2 regions of the Rothia sp. HMSC064F07 genome follow, and region 2 is predicted to be linked to the other one. Evidence: predicted binding sites of a transcription regulator. Region 2 holds the regulator's gene; the other holds the start of a gene.
What was found. The regulator LexA, encoded in region 2, represses DNA repair genes until DNA is damaged. The targets are predictions, from matches to a motif close to TCGAACANNTGTTCGA.
Positions count from the first base shown of each region.

Region 1: uvrA (excinuclease ABC subunit UvrA) is a predicted target of LexA. The motif match lies at 2,389-2,404, and genes of this name have one in related genera.

Region 1 covers NZ_KV831926.1:1,053,920-1,065,202, forward strand. The annotation lists gene HMPREF2712_RS06680 (formate--tetrahydrofolate ligase) at 1-154, shown strand, start outside; gene HMPREF2712_RS06685 (MBL fold metallo-hydrolase) at 1,513-2,286, shown strand; gene uvrA (excinuclease ABC subunit UvrA) at 2,427-5,315, shown strand; gene HMPREF2712_RS06695 (GNAT family N-acetyltransferase) at 5,344-6,486, shown strand; gene HMPREF2712_RS06700 (glycoside hydrolase family 1 protein) at 6,678-8,177, opposite strand; gene HMPREF2712_RS06705 (lipoate--protein ligase family protein) at 8,319-9,017, shown strand; gene HMPREF2712_RS06710 (fumarylacetoacetate hydrolase family protein) at 9,123-10,013, shown strand; gene HMPREF2712_RS06715 (Rib/alpha-like domain-containing protein) at 10,888-11,283, shown strand, end outside.
Region 2 covers NZ_KV831921.1:267,072-278,354, forward strand. The annotation lists gene HMPREF2712_RS01750 (class I SAM-dependent methyltransferase) at 1-374, opposite strand, end outside; gene hflX (GTPase HflX) at 518-2,230, shown strand; gene HMPREF2712_RS01760 (ATP-dependent DNA helicase) at 2,237-4,309, shown strand; gene lexA (transcriptional repressor LexA) at 4,476-5,150, opposite strand; gene HMPREF2712_RS08890 (LysM peptidoglycan-binding domain-containing protein) at 5,977-6,630, shown strand; gene HMPREF2712_RS01775 (type 1 glutamine amidotransferase family protein) at 6,750-7,517, shown strand; gene HMPREF2712_RS01780 (HisA/HisF-related TIM barrel protein) at 7,517-8,299, shown strand; gene HMPREF2712_RS01785 (DUF1844 domain-containing protein) at 8,496-8,918, opposite strand; gene infC (translation initiation factor IF-3) at 9,212-9,913, shown strand; gene rpmI (50S ribosomal protein L35) at 10,111-10,305, shown strand; gene rplT (50S ribosomal protein L20) at 10,420-10,800, shown strand; gene HMPREF2712_RS01805 (TrmH family RNA methyltransferase) at 11,039-11,283, shown strand, end outside.

The DNA.
Region 1 (11,283 bases), on a different contig from region 2:
GACTCTGCCCGTGCGCGAGGTTCGCCTGGCTGCAGGTGCTGGCTACGTCTACGCTATCTGCGGCACCATGCGCACTATGCCGGGTCTGAGCAAGAGCCCCGCAGCTGAGCGCATCGGCTTCGACGAGAACGGCGTGATGATCGGCCTGTCCTAAGGCGGCTGTTCCAGCTGATTTATAGCTAGTGGAGGCGGCGCTCCTTCCCCACAGCGGGGGAGAGGCGCCGCCTTTGCTGTAGCCTGTGGCGCTTTTGTGGAGTGGCTCTGCCCCAGATATATGGAAGCATGAGGGGCGAATACGAGGTGCGCAACGCTTGAGGGCGGGGGAGCGGAGCTCTTGAAAATAGAGTGAAACTAGGTTGCAGCCAGGCTACAACCCGGGCTGAAACTAGGCTGCAACCAGGCATCAACCAGGGGGAGTGAAGGATCCTGAAACCCCTAGTGGAGGGGTCTTTCAACCTTTCATTGAGGCTTCTATAGCGCCTGTTTTGAGGGCGGAATTGGTACGTGCTGGTTAATAATTGGGCTCTATTTGTGCTTGAAGGTCAGGTTTTATTAAACAATCTGTAGAGGTTGATTTTTTAGTGACACACTGTCTTGCATTTTGTGAAAATACGGCATTGACTAGGTATTTTGCTTTTTGAAAGGGGTTTTAATGGGTGCACTCAGTGAACCTGAAAGTGGGGCTGATGTTATTGTTTTGTAATAAAACCTCTACTTTAGGGGGTACCTACAGGGGTAAAACAGACCAATTGATTTTGCCCTCGCGCGAATAATTGTGTAGATTTTGAACGGTGAGCAGTACATTTTTTCCCGCTTATGAAGTTGCAAGTACTTGAAGATACTTTCACCTTAACCCTCTACTTCCGCAGAATACCGGGCTAAAACTGGGTATTGAACCTTTGGGATTGCCGAGTGCGGAGCTTAAGTTAAAGGTGCACCGAAGTGCCAAAAGAGGGAAATTCTAAAATTATTTTGGGTGAAATAAGTCACGCTAAAACTCGAAAAAAATGAAATTGGTACGTATGGATACCCTAAAAAACACCTGTTTTTATTACAGAATGATTACAATGAGGTGCGGGTCACTAAATCCGGCTCTCCGTACCAAATTGGGTGGTAAAACAGCCCCCAAAAAGTTCGCTACTATTGAGTCATCAAGTAATCGTGAGATTTCCAAAGTCCTCGGGTTGCTTGTGTTTGAGTGAGTGATAGATACCCCTGGGTGTCATGAGAAGCGACTGTGTATCGATGCGCAGTCGCTTCTCTGTTTAACTTTTGAATTTCGCTGTTTGAATTTCACTGAACCCTCAGCCGGGCGGGATCCAGCCGAAACCTAATCCGCGCTGAACCCAATCCGTACCGAGCGTGCTCCAGAATCTGTTCCCTGTGCATCCTATACATACAACCCGCACATGCACCCGTACATGTATCCCGCGCGTTCAACGCCGAATGCGCTGATAGGGGAGCGAACCGCATAGCTGCATGCTGTGCGGTCACAACCCCTACACTGGAACTATGACTACTTACCCCGAACCCACCCTCATCTTTGAGAACCCCGAACTGACCGTCCGTGCGTTCAGCGTCTCCGAGATGGACAATAGCGTCTACCTCATCACCATGCGCGCCACCGGCGAGCAGGTGCTCATCGACCCCGCAGACGACGCAGAAGAACTCTACGCATTCACTCTCGACGCGCTCCTGAACGACTGCCCGCAGCTCGAACTGGCAGACGGCGAAGAACGCCGCGTGCGCGTCATGGAGAAGGAAGAGGACTTCAACTCCATCAGGCCCCGCGCAATCGGTCTGACCGGCATCCTGGTCACCCACGGCCACTGGGACCACATCCGCGCTATTAAGGAGCTCGACCACCTCACCGGTGCCGTGACCTCCGCGGGTGCAGCTGATGCCGCCGCTATTAAGGAGCAGGAAGACTACACCGTCGAAGAAGAGCTGACCGGCGGTGAAAGCTTCGACTTCTACCTCTCTGATACCGTCATCCGCGCCCTGCACGTGCCCGGTCACACCCCCGGATCCATCGTCTACACCCTCGAAACCACCTGGGAAGACGGCACTCCCGCAACCCTGCTGTTCACCGGCGACGCCCTCTTCCCCGGCGGCGTGGGCAAGACCGACTCCCCGCAGCAGTTCGGTGAGCTCTTCTCCAACGTGCTCGAAAAACTCTTCGGAGGCTTCGAAGACGACGCCATCGTACTGCCCGGCCACGGCCGCTCTACCACCCTCGGCGACGAGCGCCCCCACCTGGAAGAGTGGGGAACCCGCGGCTGGTAGGCCGCACTTGATGAATTGCGCCTCCTAGTCCACCTCATATAAGTACTGCACCCTCATGCCTTCACCCGCCGCATAATCCCGCTGGTGAAAGGCGTGAGGGTGTAGAATTTAAGTTCGAAGATAAGACGAAAGGATTTTCGATGACACCCCGCCCGGCACACGGTAGCACCGCACTCAAAGCGAACGATCTGACCAGCATCCGGGTTCAGGGTGCCCGCGAAAACAACCTCAAGAACGTAGACCTCACCATTCCGCGTGATGCGATGGTCGTCTTCACCGGCCTCTCCGGCTCCGGTAAGTCCTCCCTCGCCTTCGACACCATCTTTGCGGAAGGTCAGCGCCGCTACGTCGAGTCGCTGTCCTCCTACGCGCGTATGTTCCTCGGACAGGTCGACAAGCCCGACGTAGACTTCATCGAGGGCCTCTCCCCGGCGGTGTCTATCGACCAGAAGTCCACCTCCAAGAACCCGCGCTCAACCGTCGGTACCATCACCGAAATCTACGACTACATGCGTCTGCTCTGGGCGCGCATCGGCCACCCGCACTGCCCCGAATGCGGCGAAGAAATCACCCAGCAGACCCCGCAGCAGATTGTGGATATTCTGCAGGAGTACCCCGAACGCACCCGCCTGCAGATCCTCGCACCCGTCGTCAGCGCACGTAAGGGCGAGTTCGTAGACCTCTTCAAGGATCTGCTCACCCAGGGGTACTCGCGTGCCCGTGTGGACGGCGAAACCGTGCAGCTCTCCGACCCGCCCAAGCTCGCCAAGCAGTACAAGCACACCATCGAGGTGGTCGTCGACCGCATCGTCATTAAGGACGGTATCCATCAGCGCCTGACCGATTCCATCGAAACCGCGCTCAAGCTCGCCGACGGCCGCGTGCTCATCGACTTCGTGGACCGCGAGCAGGACGACCCCGAACGCACCCGCTCCTTCAGTGAAAACCTCGCCTGCCCCAATAATCACCCGCTGCAGATCGACACCATCGAGCCGCGCGCCTTCTCCTTCAACTCGCCGTTCGGCGCATGTACCGCCTGCGACGGTATCGGCTCGCGCCTGGAAGTAGACACCGAACTGCTCGTACCCAACCCCGACCTGACCCTCGGCGAGGGCGCTATCGCCCCCTGGTCGCAGGGCAAAGCAACCACCGAATACTGGCTGCGCCTGCTCGCAGGCCTGGGGGAGGAGCTCGGCTTCGACCTGAACACCCCCTTCAAGGACCTACCCGCCAAGACCCGCGCCGCCATCCTGGACGGCAAGGACTACAAGGTTGAGGTGTCCTACCGTAACCGATTCGGCCGCGAACGTCGTTACACCTCCGGATTCGAAGGCGTGAAGGCGTACATCAAGCGCAAGCACGAAGAAACCGAATCGGACTTCGCCCGCGACCGCTACGAACAGTACATGCGCCAGGTTGCCTGCCCCTCCTGCGGTGGCGCGCGCCTGAACCCGACCATCCTCGGCGTGAAGGTCGGCGGCCAGTCCATCGCAGACATTACTGACCTGTCCCTGGCTGACGCGCTCGCCTTCGTGCGCGGTCTGCAGCTCAGCCCCCGCGAAGCCAAGATTGGCGAGCAGGTCCTCAAGGAAATTGATGCGCGCCTGCAGTTCCTGCTGGACGTGGGCCTGGACTACCTGACCCTCTCACGCTCTGCCGGTACGCTCTCCGGCGGTGAGGCGCAGCGCATCCGCCTCGCAACCCAGATTGGTTCCGGCCTGGTCGGCGTGCTTTACGTGCTCGACGAGCCCTCCATCGGTCTGCACCAGCGCGATAACCGCCGCCTCATTGAGACTCTCACCAAGCTGCGCGATATGGGCAACACCCTTATTGTGGTTGAGCACGACGAAGACACCATGCGCGAAGCCGACTGGATCGTGGATGTGGGACCCGGCGCCGGCGAGCACGGCGGCGAAATCGTGCACTCCGGCAGCTTTGAGGAGCTGCTGAAGAACACCAAGTCCATTACCGGCGACTACATGGCTGGCCGCCGCAGCATTGAGGTGCCCGCCTCCCGCCGACCCGTGGACAAGGAACGCCAGCTGACCGTGCGCGGCGCCCGCGAAAACAACCTCAAGAACGTGACCGTCTCCTTCCCGCTGGGCGTGTTCACCGCGGTGACCGGCGTGTCCGGATCGGGTAAATCCACCCTCGTCAACGACATTCTGTACACCTCCCTGGCGAACAAGCTCAACGGCGCCAAGCAGGTACCCGGTCGCCACAAGAGTATCGACGGCCTGGAACATCTGGACAAGGTCATTCACGTGGACCAGTCGCCCATCGGTCGTACCCCGCGTTCGAACCCCGCCACCTACACCGGCGTGTTCGACCACATCCGCAAGCTGTTCGCAGAGACCAGCGAAGCGAAAATGCGCGGCTACACCCCGGGTCGATTCTCCTTCAACGTCAAGGGCGGCCGCTGCGAGGACTGCTCCGGCGACGGCACCCTGAAGATTGAAATGAACTTCCTGCCGGACGTGTACGTGCCCTGCGAAACCTGCCACGGCAAGCGCTACAACCGCGAAACCCTCGAAGTGCACTACAAGGGCAAGACCATTGCCGACGTACTCGAAATGCCCGTGGAGGAGGCAGCAGAGTTCTTCGCCGCATTCACCCCGATTGCGCGCCACCTGAACACCCTCGTGGATGTGGGCCTGGGCTACATTCGCCTGGGCCAGCCCGCAACCACCCTCTCCGGCGGTGAAGCGCAGCGCGTGAAGCTCGCAACTGAACTGCAGAAGCGCTCCAACGGCCGCTCCATCTACGTGCTGGACGAGCCGACCACCGGCCTGCACTTTGAGGACATCCGCAAGCTGCTCGCCGTGCTGCAATCGCTGGTCGACAAGGGCAATAGCGTCATCACCATCGAGCACAACCTGGACGTGGTCAAGTGCGCCGACTGGATTATCGATATGGGCCCCGAAGGCGGTAGCGGCGGCGGTACCGTCATCGCCGAGGGCACCCCGGAACAGGTGGCTCAGGTGAAGGGCTCGCACACCGGCGCGTTCCTTGCTGAGATCCTGAACTAGTCAAAAACTTGCCCTAGAGGAAACCTACGTGACTGATACTCAAGGAACCGAACCCACGCGGGGAGCTCAAGCAACCCGTGGCGCTGTGAACCGTGATGCCGTGAATCGTGGTGCTGTGACCACTGCGGACCGTGCGCGGCACATCCTGCACACCCAGCTGGAGGCGGACTTCTGCCAGGCACCCGGCTCGATTAGCCGCGCCCTCGAAGAGCTACGCGACTACCCGGAAGCCGAGAGCCTGCCGCTACTCGCCACCGTGCAGCCTCCCTCCGAGAAGATGGGCGCCGCACGCCGCCGCAACGACGATATCTGGGAGTTGCGCGTCGCCAACTACGCGAGCATCGGCATTCTCTGCGCCAAACATCCGCGCGTGCTGGACAAGGCCATCGACTACATGCTCGGCGACCAGTCGAACTGGCTCGGCGACTACGCGCAGCTACGCCAGCTCAACGAACTGCTCACCCCCTACACCCAGCAGGTCAGCGGCACGAGCATCTACTACACGCCCGGCCGCGCCCTGCTGAACTCGGTCGTACCTGAGGGTGTGCAGGCGCAGGAGGTCAAGTGCGCCGTGCCCGGTGTGGGCATGATGCGCCGCGTTGACCCCGCCGAGCTAAAGGCTGCGTTGCTTGCCGAAATCACCGGCGAGCGCACCATCCGCAGGGAGGCGAACGCCTCCGCGGGGGCGCTTGAGGCCGACCCGGAGGACACCGAGGCGCGCGTAACCCGTCTGCGCGTGGAGCTGCTGGACGCTGAGCAGTTTGAGCGCTTCCGCGGGGATAAGCGCTACTCGAACGCGCTGGGCTTTAGCGTGACCCGCCCGGACGTGCTGGTGCTTGCCGCATACCCGGTGGAAGAGGATACACCTGATGCACCCGCGGCAGGGGAGAGCCCCGCGCTCGCAGACCCTATCGCTATGGTTGGCCTGAGTGACGATTCGCCGATTATGCGTCAGATTGGCATTGATGTGCTGCCCGCCTTCCGCGGCGCGGGTATTGCGAGCGCCCTGGTGCGAGATGCCGCACGCCTGACCCTGGCGGAAGGGTACCTGCCGTTCTACGGTACGAGCCCGTCGCACATGCTGTCGCAGAGGGTTGCGATGAATGCCGGGTTGGTGCCGACCTGGTGGGAGTACGTGTCCACCAGCCTGAATGACCTACCCATGGATTAGATTTGCCTACAGACTAGAGCCGCCCGCGCTAGGCATAACGACATGTAGAAAGCCCCCGAGATTCGGAGTCTCGGGGGATTTTTGCTGCTGAGTTTCGCGTGTTAGCCGCGCGGGATTCAGCGTGCCGGGATTTTCGCGGGATTCAGCGTCTAGGGTCGCCGCATAAGGAACAACGTCTAGAGCCTTACCAGTTACAGCTCCGCGCCGTTGCTGGCAATCACCTCGCGGTACCAGTGGAAGGACTTCTTACGGTAACGCGCCAGGGTACCGGTGCCGTCGTCGTTGCGGTCCACGTAGATGAACCCGTAGCGCTTGGACATCTGCGCGGTGGAGGCGCTAATCATGTCGATGCAACCCCAGGTGGTGTAGCCGAGCACGTTCACGCCGTCCTCAATCGCCTCGCGTACCGCGTGCAGGTGCTGGCGCAGGTAGTCGATGCGGTAGTCATCCTCCACGGTGAGCTCACCGTTCACCTCGACCAGCTCGTCGCGGGCGCCCAGGCCGTTCTCCACGATGAACAGCGGCTTCTGCCAGCGGTCCCAATACTGGTTGAGGACCACGCGCAGGCCGATCGGGTCGATCTGCCAGCCCCATTCGCTGGCGGGCAGGTTCGGGTTCACCACGCCGCCGAGGATGTTGCCCTCGCCGCGTTCGCCTCGTGCCGGGTCGCCGGTCGCGCAGGTGGACATGTAGTAGCTGAACGACACGAAATCCACGGTGTTCTTCAGGTCCTCGCGGTCCTGCTCGGTGATGTTCAGTTCCACGCCCTTCTCACGCAGGGCACGCAGGAAGTAGCCGGGGTATGCGCCGCGCACGTGTACGTCACCGAATGCGAAGTTCGCCTGTTCCGTCTGCATGGCGGCGAGTACGTCGGCGGGGTCGGGGGTGAGCGGGTAGGTGGGCATGGCAAGAATCATGCAACCGACCTGGGCGCCGGGCGCCAGTTCGCGTGCCGCAGCGGTGGCGCGTGCGGAGGCGACCAGCTCGTGGTGCATCGCCTGGTACAGGTCGGCGTCGCTGAGCTGATCCGCCGGGGTGTTAATGCCGCCGGACATGAACGGCAGGTGCAGCATCGAGTTGATTTCGTTGAAGGTCAGCCAGTACTTCACACGCTTGCCGTAGCGGGCGAACACGGTGCGGGCGTAGCGTTCGTAGAAGCCGATGAGTTCGCGGCTGGTCCAGCCGTTGTACTGCTCCACCAGGTGCAACGGGGTTTCGTAGTGGCTGAGGGTGATGAGCGGTTCCATGCCGTGCTTTTCGAGCTCGTCGAGCACGCGGTCGTAGAAGGCGAGGCCCGCCTCGTTCGGGGTTTCTTCGTCGCCGCGGGGGAAGATACGCGACCAGGCGATGGAGAAACGGAAGACCTTGAAACCCATCTCCGCGAGCAGGGCGATGTCTTCGCGGTAGCGGTGGTAGAAGTCAATGCCCTCCAGCTTGAGGTTGTTCTCGGTGGGTTCCGCGGTGCGCGGGTACAGGCCGCCGGCGGGCAGCACATCCTGCAGGCTGGGGCCCTTGCCGTCTTCGTTCCAGGCGCCCTCGAACTGGTTGGCGGCGGTGGCGCCTCCGAAGAGGAAACCGTCAGGGAACGCGCCGAGCGGCTGCGGCTCGGTCAGCGCCGGGTTGGTGGGCTGTTCAGCGCTGACGCTGGGTAGCGCGGTGGTTTGGGCGGTGATGTGCTGGTCCTGATGCACGGCATCCTCCAAGGTGCTTTAGGATTTTCTTCTACCCTAGCGGAGGGGGAGGGGGATTACTAGGTTTTAGCTACCCGGGTGGGCGTTTTCCATTGTGGGGAGACGTAGGAGCTGTGGCGGGCGTAACCGTAAAATAGGAACGTGCAGATTATTCGAGAGACCGGCCCCGAATCCGGCGATATCCTCATTCACCACGACCAGACGCTGCAGATGCTCCGCGAGGTGGCAAGCGGGCAGCGTGAAGCAACCCTACGCATGTATCAGCCGAACCCGACGGTCGCGTTCGGCCGCCGTGACGAACTGAACCCCGGCTTCGCGGAGGCCTCCGCGGCGTGCGCCAAGCACGGTTTTGAAGTGTTGGTGCGCAAGGTCGGCGGGCACGCCGCCGCCTACCATCAGGGGTGCCTGGTCGTGGACCATTTTCAGCCCGCCTCCGACGCCCGCAGCGGTAACACCCTACGTTACGAACTCTTCGGTTCCATGTACGCGCAGGCGCTCCGCGAGGTCGGTGTGGATGCGCGCATGGGCGAGATTCCGGGGGAGTACTGCCCCGGCGAGTATTCGGTGCACGCGCAGCTTCCCGCCTCCGCAGGTGGTGGCCGCATTAAACTGGTCGGCACCGCCCAGCGTGTGGTGACCGGCGGCTGGTGGTTCAGCACCGGCATCGTGGTCTCCGACTCTGCGCCGCTGCGGGCGGTCACCGCGGATGTGTACCGTGCCCTCGGCATGGACCTGGACCCCGCTACGGTTGGCGCGGCGCAGGATGCAAACCCCGCCCTGCTCATGGAAGACCTGGAAGACGCCATCGTTGAGGTGTACGCCCAAAACGGTTTTCACTAGGCTACCCATCTGACGGAGCGACTATCGGGTCTGCTCCCAGCGGCCTAAACCCCACCCCTAAACTTTTATTCCGTTTTTACCCCCACCTGAAGCGAAGGAGCATCCATGCGTTGGGCACAGATTAAAGACTCGAAGGGCAGCCGCGCGGTCTGCTTCTTCGAAGAGACCGTGTACGAGCTTCCGGCGAAGCTTAGCCCGCTACTGAATTTCTACAGCCGGTTCCGGCTGAACTTTGGCGACCCGAAGAACGCCGTGGCGATCCTGAAGGAGAACGGCGCGACCGTCATGGGTCACGGCGAGGAGCTGTGGAACTCCCTACCCTTTATTCGCCCGCTGGATAAGCCCGGCAAGATTGTGTGCGCCGGCCTGAACTACCGCGACCATGCCGCGGAAATGAACCTTGAGGTGCCTGAGCATCCGGCGCTGTTCGCGAAGTTCCCGAACGCGCTGATTGGCCCCGGCGAGCAGATCCGCATGCCCGCCGCCGACGGCACCGGCAGCACGAAGGTCGACTGGGAGGTTGAGCTGTGCCTGGTCGTGGGCGCTCGCCTGCGTAATGCCACGGAGGAGCAGGCACTTGAGGCTCTGATGGGGTACACGGTCATGAATGATGTGTCGGTGCGTGACTGGCAGGGTCGTTCCTCGGAGTGGTTCCAGGGTAAGAACTGGGATGCGATGACTCCGTTTGGTCCGGTGATTGTGAGCCCCGATGAGGTTGACCCGGTTGCCGGTCTGGAGCTGGTCTGTGAGGTGGATGGTGTGGTGCGTCAGCGCGGCACGACGGCGGATATGGTGTTCACTCCGGCGCAGCTGCTGTCCTATATTTCGCGGTTTATGACCCTGGAGCCGGGTGACCTGGTGGCGACGGGTACTCCCGCCGGGGTTGGTTTATCGCTGCATCCGCGTCAGTGGTTGAAGCCGGGGCAGACGGTGCGCACCCGCATTGAGGGCATTGGTGAGCTGGTGAATGTCTGCTCGGAGGCGGGCGCCCTGTAGCTATCCGGTAGCTCTGTGAGTAATCGCTATTGAACCCACGTGAACCCACGCTGGGGGGGGCTACCGATACCTGCTGCGGGGCGCACCCGCGGTAGCTATAGGTGAATATATATGCACTCCGCATGTGTTTTTAAGGCACATGCGGAGTACTTTTTTGCATTGATAAAGCCCCCGGTGGGCGGCTTGGAGTCGTTGCTGGGAGCTGCGTGCAGCACCTCGAGTGGGGGCGTGGTGTGTTTGCATGGTTACACACTGACAAACACATAGAAACTTTGAACTTTTACGTGAATTTTAGGGTTTTACGTGGGTTTTGAGGGGTCAGCGAGGTGAAGCGCAGGGTGCCCCTGTTGGGTGATGGTTACCAGAAAATTGCTCTTTGAGGGGTGGCTGGGTGCCCGTCTCGGTGCATGGGGTGCTATCTGCTCTCGGTGCAGAATCTCAGATTGTGGTCACCTGTGAGAAATTCAACAGGGAGTTTTGGCGCGTCTTTTGGGGAATTTTAAGGTTTAAGGTTTAGTTCCCCGTGCGCATTTTTCGTTTTCTTCACATCATCATCGCTTGACTAGGAGTAAAGCCTAAACACTGCGGTGCAAATTCTGCGTCTTCAAACACCAATAAATGCACAAAGGTGCAAGGAGATGTGACTCTAAACCTGAACCTTTATCAAAAAATCGGTGCCCAAAATCACAAACTCGTTTTGCGTTCACCCAAAAGACTATGTAGGGTATGGGGATTATCTGAGAGTTTCCTGAGAACTCCTGCCAGAAGATTAGGACCCACCCGGGCACACCCTCAGATGCATATTTCACTCACGTCCGTGTTTGTTCATACAAACGCACTCACTCAAATAAGCCGACACGAACGAAAGAAAAACATGACCGCAACTGCATCCAAAAACCCGGCACAGCGCCCGGCAAACCGCCGCCGTGCCACCATCGCTGCCTCCGCAGCACTGGCAACCGTCATCACCGGCGCGAACCTCCCCGCGACCTTCGGTGCAACCGCCCCCACCCGTAACGTAGCCGGTACCACCTGCGTCGACGCAGGCTACCGCACCGTGCCGACCCTGGCGAACCTCACCAACGTGGCGCCCGGTCCGACCTGCTACTGGAACCCCGACCAGAAGGCACAGAGCATCGCGACCCTCGCACCGGTTAACTCCTCCCTCACTAAGGCGCAGCTGACCACCACCGAGAACACCTCGCCCCTCAGTGGTAAGCTCGCCCGTGATTCATTCGCCGCCAAGAAGCTCACCGGCACCGAAGCCGTC
Region 2 (11,283 bases):
TCAAAACGCAGTTCGGGGTCAACCGATTCGGGGGTTCCCACGGTGACGTTGGACAGGCCGAGAGCGGCGGCGTTGCGTTCGGTCAGGCTAATGGAGCGGGAGTTCACATCCACCGCGTGCACCTGCGCCTGCGGGGCGAGCATCGCCAAAGTCAGGGTGATGGGTCCCCACCCACAGCCGATGTCGAGCATGCGTTCGCCCTGCGGGTCGGGTGCTTCCTGCAGCAAAATAGCGGTGCCCTTATCAATGCCGGAGGGGCTGAAAATGCCGTTAGCTGTGGTGACGGTGACCTTGCGGCCGGCAAGCTCCACCTGCACGGGGCGGGGCTTGAACTCGGTCTCGGGGGTTTCAGAGAAATAATGCTGCTCGCTCATGCTATCCAGTGTACCGGTAGGGCAAGAACCCGCCGCACACGGGCAGAGAATGCACGGGGCAGGTCAGCAGCTTGCACGCCCTGAGCGCACAGGCGACCGAACCCCCTACCCGATGCGGGCAACGGCGGTAGAATTAGAGTCGTATGAATTCTAAGAACACCCCCGTATCTGATACCGAAAAGCTGCCCAGCGATGAGCAGCTACGCCGCACCGTAGACCGCGTTCTGGGCCGCTCCCAGGCGGCCGCCTCTGTCACGACGTATGACGCCGCCGGTACCGCGCATCACAGCGATAATTCTTCCAGCACCCACGGCAACAATAGCCGCCGTGTGCTGGATACTCGTGCGCGCGAAATTTCTGACGTTCAGCGCGGGCACTCCGAATATGACGGTGACCAGGAAGATCTCGCTGAGCGCCGCGCACTGCGCCGTATCGCGAACCTCTCCACCGAACTTGAAGACGTCACCGAGGTCGAGTACCGCCAGCTGCGCCTGGAGCGCGTGGTGCTGGCTGGCCTGTGGACTGAAGGCACCGTAGAGGACGCAGAGAACTCCCTGCGTGAGCTCGCGGCACTGGCTGAAACCGCAGGTTCCGAGGTTCTGGACGGCCTGGTTCAGCGCCGCCTCAAGCCGGACCCCGGCACCTTCCTCGGCTCCGGTAAGGCGCTGGAACTCAAGGACATTGTCGAGGCGACCGGCGCCGACACCGTCATTGTCGACTCCGAACTGGCTCCCTCGCAGCGTCGTGCCCTCGAAGATATCGTGAAGGTCAAGGTCATTGACCGCACCGCCCTGATTCTCGACATTTTCGCTCAGCACGCTAAGTCCCGCGAGGGTAAGGCGCAGGTTGAGCTGGCTCAGCTGGAGTACATGCTGCCGCGTCTGCGTGGTTGGGGTGCCTCCCTGTCCCGTCAGGCGGGTGGCCGCGCCGCAGCCGGTGAGGGTATCGGTTCGCGTGGTCCCGGTGAAACCAAGATTGAGATGGACCGCCGCCGCCTGCGCGCTCGCATGGCGAAGCTTAAGCGTGAGATTGCTGCGATGGCGCCGGCGCGTGAGACGAAGCGTCTGAACCGTCGCCGTAACCGCGTGCCTTCGGTGGCTATCGCCGGGTACACGAACGCGGGTAAGTCCTCCCTGCTGAACCGCCTGACCGACGCCGGCGTGCTCGTGGAGAACGCGCTGTTTGCGACCCTGGACCCGACCGTCCGTAAGGCTCAGACTCCGGACGGTATCGGCTACACCCTCTCTGACACGGTGGGTTTCGTGCGTTCGCTGCCGACCCAGCTGGTGGAGGCGTTCCGCTCCACCCTGGAAGAGGTCGCTGACGCTGACGTTATCCTGCACGTGGTGGATGCTTCGCACCCGGACCCGGAGGGGCAGATTCGTGCTGTCCGCGAGGTCATCGCGGAGGTCGACGCCCGCCATATCCCCGAGATCATTGTGCTGAATAAGGCGGATGCCGCCGACCCGTTCGTGCTGGAGCGTATGCGCCAGCGCGAGCCGGAGCACGTGATTGTTTCGGCGCGTACCGGTGAGGGTATTGAGGAGCTGAAGCAGAAGATTGCGGACACCATTCCGCGCCCCTCCATTGAGGTGAAGCTGCTGATTCCGTACTCGCACGGTGAGATTATTTCGCGCCTGCACGAGTGGGACGCCGAAATTAAGAGCACCGATTTCGTATCGGACGGCACCTTCGTGGTGGCGCTGGTTCGTGAGGATGTCGCCTCCGAACTGTCCGAGTATGTGCTGGAGGGCGACCTGCTGGAGGTCTTGGAAGAGGAACTTGCGGAGGCACACGCCCTGGCTGAAGCGACCGCTTCTGTTTCCGAACAGCCCTCTAACTCTGAGGCTCTCTAGGAGCGGATGAGCGTGACCGAGAGCATCAACGCGCCCAAAAACGCCCCGGAAACTTTGCCCGGATCGGCAACCGACGGCACCCGATTTACCGGGCAGGAGCTTGAGACCCTGCCCGGTGCGAAGGACGCCCTGACCCTGCTGGATGAGGCGGTTGCCGCCACTGGCGGTCAGAATCGTGCCGGTCAGCGCACCATGGCGGCGCATGTGGCGCAGGCTCTTGAACTGCAGCGTCACCTGCTGGTCCAGGCGGGTACCGGTACCGGTAAGTCCCTGGGCTACCTGGTTCCTGCCCTGGCGCGGGTGGGGGAGTCGGACCAGCCGATTGTGGTTGCGACGGCGACCCTTGCCCTGCAGGCGCAGATCGTGAACCGCGATATTCCGCGTCTTCTACAAGCGCTGGAGCCGCGCCCTGAATCGCAGGCGCAGGTGGCTCTGCTCAAGGGCCGCAATAACTACCTCTGCCTGCACAAGCTGGAGGGCGGCTACCCGGAAGACGAGCCGGATGCTCTCTTTGACATGCCTTCTTCGACCTCCCGCGTGGGTGAGGAAGTGGTGCGCCTGCGCGAGTGGGCCGACCGCACGGAGACCGGCGACCGTGACGAGCTGAAGCCCGGCGTCTCTGACCGCGCATGGGCTCAGGTATCGGTGAGCGCCGCCGAGTGTCTGGGCCGCCGCTGCCCGCTGGTGGAAGAGTGCTTTAGCGAGATGGCGCGTAGCCGTGCCGCTGAAGCTGATATCGTCATCACGAACCACGCCCTGCTGGCGATTAACGCTTTCGAGGGCATGAAGGTTCTGCCCGAACATGAGACGGTCATTATTGATGAGGCTCATGAGCTGGTGGACCGCGTGACCGGTGCCGTGTCTGGTTCTTTGACGGTTGCGATGGTTCGCCGTGCGGCGCGTAGCGTAAAGAAGCATTCGAAGGCTGATTCCGGCGCACTGGAAATGGCTGCCGGCACCTTGGAGACCGCGTTCGAGGGTCTTGCCGAAGGCCTGCTGAAGGGCCTGGACGGTCGCCTTTTGACCGCTATTTCTGCGGTCAATGATGCTGCCCGCACCGCCCTGTCCGATACGAAGCCGGACGGTCAGGATGTTGACGCCGGCCTGCAGATGGCGCGCTCGCGTGTCTCTGAGGTGCACGATATGAGTAGCCGCATTCTGGAGGCTTCGGGCGAGCAGGACGTGCTGTGGATTTCTCGTCAGGGCGGTTGGGAGAATGGCCGCTATGTGGCTGCTTCCGATACCGACCCGGCGACCCTAAACATCGCCCCCTTGAGTGTTGGCCTACAGCTACGTGATGGCCTGTTCGCTGACCGCACCGTGATTTTGACGAGTGCGACCCTGACGGTGGGTGACTCTTTCGACGTTGCCGCCGGTGCCCTGGGACTGCAGGGCGAGGGCGCGCCGCGCTGGACGAGCATCGACGTAGGTTCGCCTTTCGACTACCGCAAACAGGGCATCATGTACGTTGCCGGGGATTTGAAGCCTCCGGGATTCGGTGTGCACGAGGGCCAGCTGGATCGTCTGCGTGAGCTGTGCGAGGCGTCGGAGGGCGGTGCCCTGGGCCTGTTCTCCTCGAAGCGTGCCGCTGAGCGTGCCGCCGAGTACATGCGTGAGCACAGCGACCTGAACATTCTTCTGCAGGGTGAGTCTTCGCTCAAGGCTCTGGTGGAGGAGTTCAGCGAGGACGTTGACTCATGCCTGTTCGGAACGATGAGCCTGTGGCAGGGCGTGGACGTTCCCGGTGACTCTTGCCGCCTGGTGGTGATGGACCGCATCCCGTTCCCCCGCCCGGATGACCCGATTGCGCAGGCTCGTACGGAGGCGGTGAACCGTCATCGCGGTAACGGCTTTATGGCGGTTTCTGCTCACCACGCGGCGATTCGTATGGCGCAGGGCGCGGGTCGCCTGATCCGTTCGGTGTCTGACCGCGGCGTGGTGGCTGTGCTGGATTCTCGCGTGGCGACTAAACGCTACGGCGGTTTCTTGATGAAGGCGATGCCGCCGATGTGGTCGACGCAGAATAAGGCTGCGGTGACCGGCGCGTTGGCTCGTCTTTCGGCGAGTATTGAGCGTTAGCTCGGGCAAGATTCATCCCTGGCTACGCCGCCTCTTTCGCTTTGGAGATATCCGCTTCGGAAATATAGAAATCACCCCGGTGATACGTGAACATTCACGTATCACCGGGGTGATTTCTATATGGAGCTAAAAGCCTCGCGGCTATGTCTTTTAGAGGCTGTGCTGTCTAGAGACTGCGCAGCACGGAGACGACCTTACCCATGACGGTTGCGCGGTCGCCCATAATCGGCTCGTAGTTGGAGTTGCGCGGCATGAGCCAGGTATGGCCGTCGACCTGACGGAACACCTTCACGGTTGCCTCGTCGTCAAGTAGCGCAGCAACAATATCGCCGTTGTCTGCGGTGTGCTGCTCGCGGACAACCACCCAGTCGCCGTCGCAGATTGCGGCGTCAATCATGGAATCACCCTTGACCTTGAGCATGAACAGCTTGCCGCTACCGACCAGCTGGCGGGGCAGAGCGAGCACATCCTCCACGGACTGCTCGGCAGTGATGGGACCGCCCGCTGCAATTCGTCCAACCAGGGGAACGGGTACGAGGTCTTCATCGCCGACTTCGAAGTTCGGCAGCTCGGGCAGGGACGAGGAGGAGTTACCGTGCATGCCGACGCCGTTCTCATCCAGCACCTCAATGGCGCGGGGGAGCTTGGGGTCGCGGCGAATGTAGCCCATGGTCTCGAGGCGACCGAGCTGGTGAGTGACCGAGGACAGGGACGCAAGGCCCACCATGTCACCAATCTGGCGCATGGACGGCGGGTAACCCTTTTGTTCAATCTCGGTGCGGATCGCGTCAAGAATCTTCTGCTGGCGCGCGGTCAGCGCCGGACGGGGTGCTGTTGCCATTTCTTTTCCTTCGGTCTGTGCCCCGATTTCTGTATTCCGGTCTCTGCAGTCTGTTTGAGACACAGTCCGGTCGGGGCACGGATGGGTGCTTCACACGTTTTCTGATGGTGTCCTAAAAATTTTTTGGTTCTGCCGAAATGGGTCTTATCTCGTCAGGGGGTGGAGGAATTCTATCCGTGCCGGAGCGATACGCGGGTAACGAGTATGCGCCTCCGCCCTATAAAACTCAGCCAGCAGCACCTGCATTCGATACAGAACCAAGCTGTAACGGGTACAGAAACCTGCTGTGAGTAGGACTCATCAGGAGCGTGTGGAACGTCTCTTGACACCAGTGTAGAACACTGCACCGAAAAACTCAAACAAATATTCTAGATTTTTTCTTCGAAACTCGAAGAAATTTTTAGTACATCTCTGCTAGACTTTAGAACAAGAGTTCGTATATACTCTTGAATCTCTCCTGAAATTCAGGATTTGCGGGTGGATGTTCGAAAAATATTCGAAGATTCGACCCGGGGTCTTCCGGGAGAGGAAAGTGAATGAGTGTTCGAATGTATTCGAATCCTCTGCCTCTCTTCGCATGATCTACCTCGGATGCTCTAGGGAGCATCTGGCGAAGAGAGAGCGCAGGGGATGGGGCTCCGGGGTAACCCAGCACAGCCCGGTGCATCCGACGCTCTGACCTAACTAGAGAATAGCTACCCAATAGTTATCGCCTAACAATCACCACTCCATAGTTATCACTCAACTAGGACCTCCGAGCGGGTATCGCTCGGCATTGCTAGACCCGCGGGGTAACCCCGGGGCGAGCTGAGAGAAAGGAACCACAATGACTACTGCAGCACCTATTGCTTCTCGTGGCACTTCTGCACACCTTCCGGCAGGTTTGGTGGTACTTCACCCCGCCCGCACTGCGTCCGCCAGCACCGTGTCCGCCCGCACCGTGCAGGGGCGTTCTCGTGTGCCTGCGTCTTCGCAGTCTGTTCGCTCTTCTCGTGCGGCTCATGCACCCCGTCCTGCGCAGGTTGCTCAGCCCGCCCACGCTCCCGCCGTTTCTGCCTCTGCTGCTTCTACCCCCGCCGTTTCTGCTCAGACATCTTCTGTGGCTCAGGCGCCTGGAGCGAAGAGTGTTCTTCTGGCTAAGGGAGGCGAGCTTCTGCGCTCGGTTCCCGGTTCTATTCGTCGTCTTGGCACTGTACGCGGTTTCCTGAAGGGCCTGCCTCTGCTGACCTTGGCGGCACTGATTGTGCTCGGCGCTATTAGCTTCTTTGGTCCGGCGGCTTCTGCCTCCGTGGAGAACGCTTCGGTGAGTCGAACCGTCGTTGTGGTCAAGCACGGTGAGACCCTGTGGGATATTGCTCAGGCGGTGGATCCGCAAGGTGACACCCGTGATACTGTGGTTCGTATTATGGAGTTGAACTCGTTGACCAGCACCTCTGTTGATGCCGGTCAGCGTCTGGAAATTCCTCAGACTCAGCGCTAAGCATGGACCCGCGTGTGGTTGGCTTCTGCATGAGGTTGATGTCTTGACTCCGAATCCTCTATCTCTCAAGCTAGAGCGCTTGAGCCGAATTCTTGAGCCTATGAAATAGGAGCGCACCGATGCCTGTTCCCGTTGAATCCACACCCGTCGAAACTGAATCTGTACAGAGTGCTCAGACCGCTCGTCCTGTGGTTGCTGTTTTAGGGGATCCCGGAACTCGTGGCGCCCTGGTGAAGCTTCTTCAGGATGCGGGGGCGGAGGTCATCGTGACCGCTGTGCCAGAGCAGCTGCGTGAGGCTGACGGCATGGTGGTTACTGGCGGTGCGAGCTCTCTTGAGGCGTATGAAGATCTGAAAGCTAAGGACGCTGAGCGCGTGATTGGTCGCCGTGTTGCTGGCGGTCGTCCGGTGTTGGCTGCCGGTGCGGCACTGAGCTGCCTCTTCGATTCGGTTACGGTGGAGCATCCGCAGATGGGGCAGGTTCAGGTGCAGTGTATGGGGGAGTGGCCCGGTGAGAGCGTGGAGCTTTCTACCCGCGACTTGGTGCCCGGTGTTTCTACCCTGCGTTCTTCCTCCGATAGTGCGCTGCTCAAGGATCTTGAGGGCGAGGCTCACTTCAAATCTGAGCACGGCGTTTTTGAGTGGGCTTTTGATCAGAGCATTGAATATATTGCCCCTCCGGCAGTGACTTGGACTGTCACCGAGCCCGCCTATATCGCGGCGGTTGAGAACGGTCCGCTGACGGCGGTGCAGTTCTGCCCGGTGGGCTCTGGCGAGCTGGGGGCGGATTTTATGCGCCGCTGGGTTGCGTCCCTGGCGGTGACCGGTCGCCTGTCTTCTGAGTCTCTGTCTTCTGGCGACTCCGCTACTGCTGCGGGAGGTAACTAATGTCTGCACCCGTTCTTGAACTTCTGCCCGCTGTTGATATTTCTGAAGGTTACGCGGTGCGCCCGGTGGGTGGCACCCTGTCCGGTGGTGAGCAGCGCCTCGACCCTGTTGAGGCGGCTCTGACCTGGGTGAAGTCTGGTGCTCGCTGGATTCACCTGGTTGACCTTGATTTGGCATTTGGTCGCGGCACGAATACTGAGGTTCTGGCTGAGGTGATTGCCGCCGTCCGTGCCGAGAATGCCCGCGGCTCCGCTCCGGTTCGTATTCAGGTCAGCGGCGGTGTGCGTAATGCTGAGAGTCTGGAGCGCGCCCTGAGCCTGAACCCGGATCGCGTGAACGTGACCAGCGCGGCTCTAGCGGATTCTTCCTGGCTTGAAGGCACTCTGGCTCGTTACGCCGATTCTGATCTTCTGGCTCTTGGCCTCGATGCCCGCTATAACCCTGAGCGGGGCTGGGTGACGGTGGCTCGCGGTACCGACTGGTCGGGCCCTGATTTGGCGGAGGCGCTGGCGTGGCTGGAGAGCGCGGGTGTGCGCCGCTATATCGTCACGGATGTGAGCAAGGACGGTTCCCTGGCGGGTCCCGGTGCGGAGCTGCTGGATGAGGTGCTGGCTCAGACTGCCTGCCGGGTGGTGGCGTCCGGTGGTGTGGCGTCGCTGGCTGATCTTGAGAAGCTTCGTTCTATGGTGCCTCATGGTTTGGAGGGCGTGGTGCTTGGTAAGGCGCTGTATGTGGGCAACTTTAGTTTTGAGCAGGCTCTTGAGGTTGCTGGTTCCCGCTAAAGCTACCGGTTCGCGCTAGTCCGCTTATCTAGCCCGCGTAGATTTCTTATCCGCACAGGCTCGCACAGGCTTTATATGTGACGAAGCCCCGTCTTCCTCAGTACGAGGGAGGCGGGGCTTCGTGATGACATAAACCAGGGGCGGCTTAGTGGACCAGCTGGTTTAGCGTGCATTCTGGTTTAGTACACGTGCTGGTTTAGTACACCGGGCCGGTGAGCTTTTCGCCGGGGCCCTTGCCGGGTTCGTCCGGGAAGGGGGATGCTTCGCGGAATGCGAGCTGCAGGGTGCGCAGGCCGTCGCGCAGGGGTGCTGCGTGCTGGGAGCCGATTTCGGGTGCTGCGGCGGTGACGAGGCCTGCCAGTGCGGTGATGAGCTTGCGTGCTTCGTCGAGGTCCTTGAGGTCGTCGGCGTTTTCGTCTGCTACTAGGCCGCACTTGACGGCTGCGGCGCTCATCATGTGGATGGCTGCGGAGCTGATGATTTCGATGGCGGGTACGTCTGCGATGTCGCGCAGCTGTTCGTTGACGGCTTCGACCTGCTCTTCGGTGAGTTCGGTGTGGCCGTGTACGGGGGTTTCTTCTTCCGCGGTGAAGCGGAAGTTCGTGTTTTCAGTGCTCATAGTCTTAGAATCTCATATTTCGTTTGTTTCGGTAAATGCGTCCTTAAGAGTGGGTGCTTCTGTGGACTTTCTGGGGGAGTCCCCGCAATTTTTATGGTGTTTTGCGTCTAATTCCTTGCGTCTGTCGGGGATTCTGCGGTATGGTTGTAGGCAGTTTGCAAGTGGAGCATGCCTCCCACCCGGTTGACCGCCGCAGGCGTTTGTTTGCGAGTTTTGAGGTGAACGGGTTTGTCCGCCGCTTTCAGCGTACGCTGGTTTGTGCCTCCGCTTGTGTAACTGCGGGGGCTTTTTTAGTGCCCGCAACGGATAGTATTCACGGGGAAACCCACAGAGCACAGGAGCTAGTCATTAGCGAACCACGCATTAACGATCGTATCCGCGTTCCCGAGGTCCGTCTTGTCGGTCCCGGTGGCGAGCAGGTAGGCGTTGTCCCTCTGAAGGACGCTCTGCGTCTGGCTGAGGACGCCGAACTCGACCTGGTCGAGGTTGCCCCGAACGCGAAGCCGCCCGTGTGCAAGCTCATGGATTACGGTAAGTACAAGTACGAAGCCGCAATCAAGGCTCGTGAATCCCGCAAGAAGCAGGCTAATGCCGTTCTGAAGGAGATCCGTTTCCGCCTGAAGATTGATACCCACGACTACGAAACCAAGGTTGGACACGCTCGTCGTTTCCTTTCCGGTGGTGACAAGGTCAAGGCAATGATTCAGTTCCGTGGTCGTGAGCAGCAGCGCCCCGAGATGGGTGTGCGTCTGCTGGAGCGTCTGGCGGCTGAGCTGGCTGAGGTGAGCACCGTTGAGTCTCGCCCCCGTCAGGATGGCCGCAACATGGTGATGGTTCTGGCTCCGCTTCGCGGTAAGGCAGAAGCTCGCCGTGAGCAGGGCGCCGGCGGTCGCAAGGGTCGCGAGCGTATTGACACGACCAAGGCGAAGCCCGTAACTAATTCTCTGGCAGACGCTATGCCTGCCGAGCTGAAGGCACAGGCTTCCGCCGAGTAGGGAACCGGGTCGTCACTTTAGGATGGGCACGCGCCTCCACCGTTGGGTGGGTGTTGCGGGTTCACCCGGTGCCGGTTCCGAGGCACCTCGTCAGGGGTGCCTCACCTTTGGTCCTTGGGGCTGATGCGTGTATCGCTCAACCCCACTAAGCTCCCCCGCCGTTGTGGCGGGGGATGAATGTAAGGAGAACGGCAGCTATGCCGAAGCAGAAGACCCACTCTGGTGCTAAGAAGCGCTTCAAGCTCACCGGTAGCGGCAAGGTTAAGCGCCAGCAGGCGAACCGCCGCCACTACCTGGAGCACAAGTCCTCTCGTCTGACCCGTCGTCTGGCTTCTGACCAGATCGTTACCGGCGGCCAGGCAAAGGTTGTCAAGAAGATGCTGGGTAAGTAAGCAACGCTTACTCTCTGCACCTGGCGCACCGATAGTGGTGCGCACTGATTAAAGACTCGCTCCTGTTCAGCGTGATATGTGAGCTGTTCAGGACATAAGACGAAGGAGACACACGTGGCACGTGTGAAGCGCGCGGTTAACGCGCACAAGAAGCGCCGTACTATTCTCGATCGTGCATCCGGCTACCGCGGTCAGCGTTCTCGCCTGTACCGTAAGGCTAAGGAGCAGGTCACTCACTCGCTGGTTTACAGCTACGACCACCGTCGTAAGAAGAAGGGTGACTTCCGTCGCCTGTGGATCCAGCGTATCAACGCTGCTTCCCGCGCACAGGGCCTGACCTACAACCGCTTCATCCAGGGCCTGAAGGCTGCTGGTGTTGAGGTTGACCGCCGTATGCTGGCTGAGCTGGCTGTGAACGAGCCCGCTGCCTTCAACGCACTGGTTGAGATTGCTAAGAACAACCTGCCCGAGGACACCTCGGCTCCCAAGGCTTAATTAGCCTAGGTTGTGTGCTTCTGCCTCGAAGATTTAGGTTCGGGGTGGGATGCTCAAGCGTCGTGAGCGGCCGTCTGCACTTTTGAGTGTGGGCGGCCGCTTTCTGCGTATCTGGGGGCTCTTGTGACTGTTCTGCTTGTGGCTGTTGTGCTTCTGACTGTTCTGCGTTCTTTGGGTGCGTCTTTGCCTGTACCCTTTAAGAGTGAACTTTTTTGAACGTATTAGTACCCCCGTTGTGATGTCCAATCCGCAGGCAGATCGTGTGCGCGATATTGCGAAGCTGCGTACCCGCGCTACTCGCACGAAGAAGGGCCAGTTCCTGGTGGAAGGCCCGCAGGCTGTGCGTGAGGCGTTGAAGGCGCATCTGAAGAAGCCGATTCTGGATGCTGTCTACGTTACGGAGGCGGCTTTTGACCGTCATGAGGATATTGCTGAGCTGCTGGAGCAGGTGTACGGTACTCCTACCCCGGAGGAGGGTCGCCG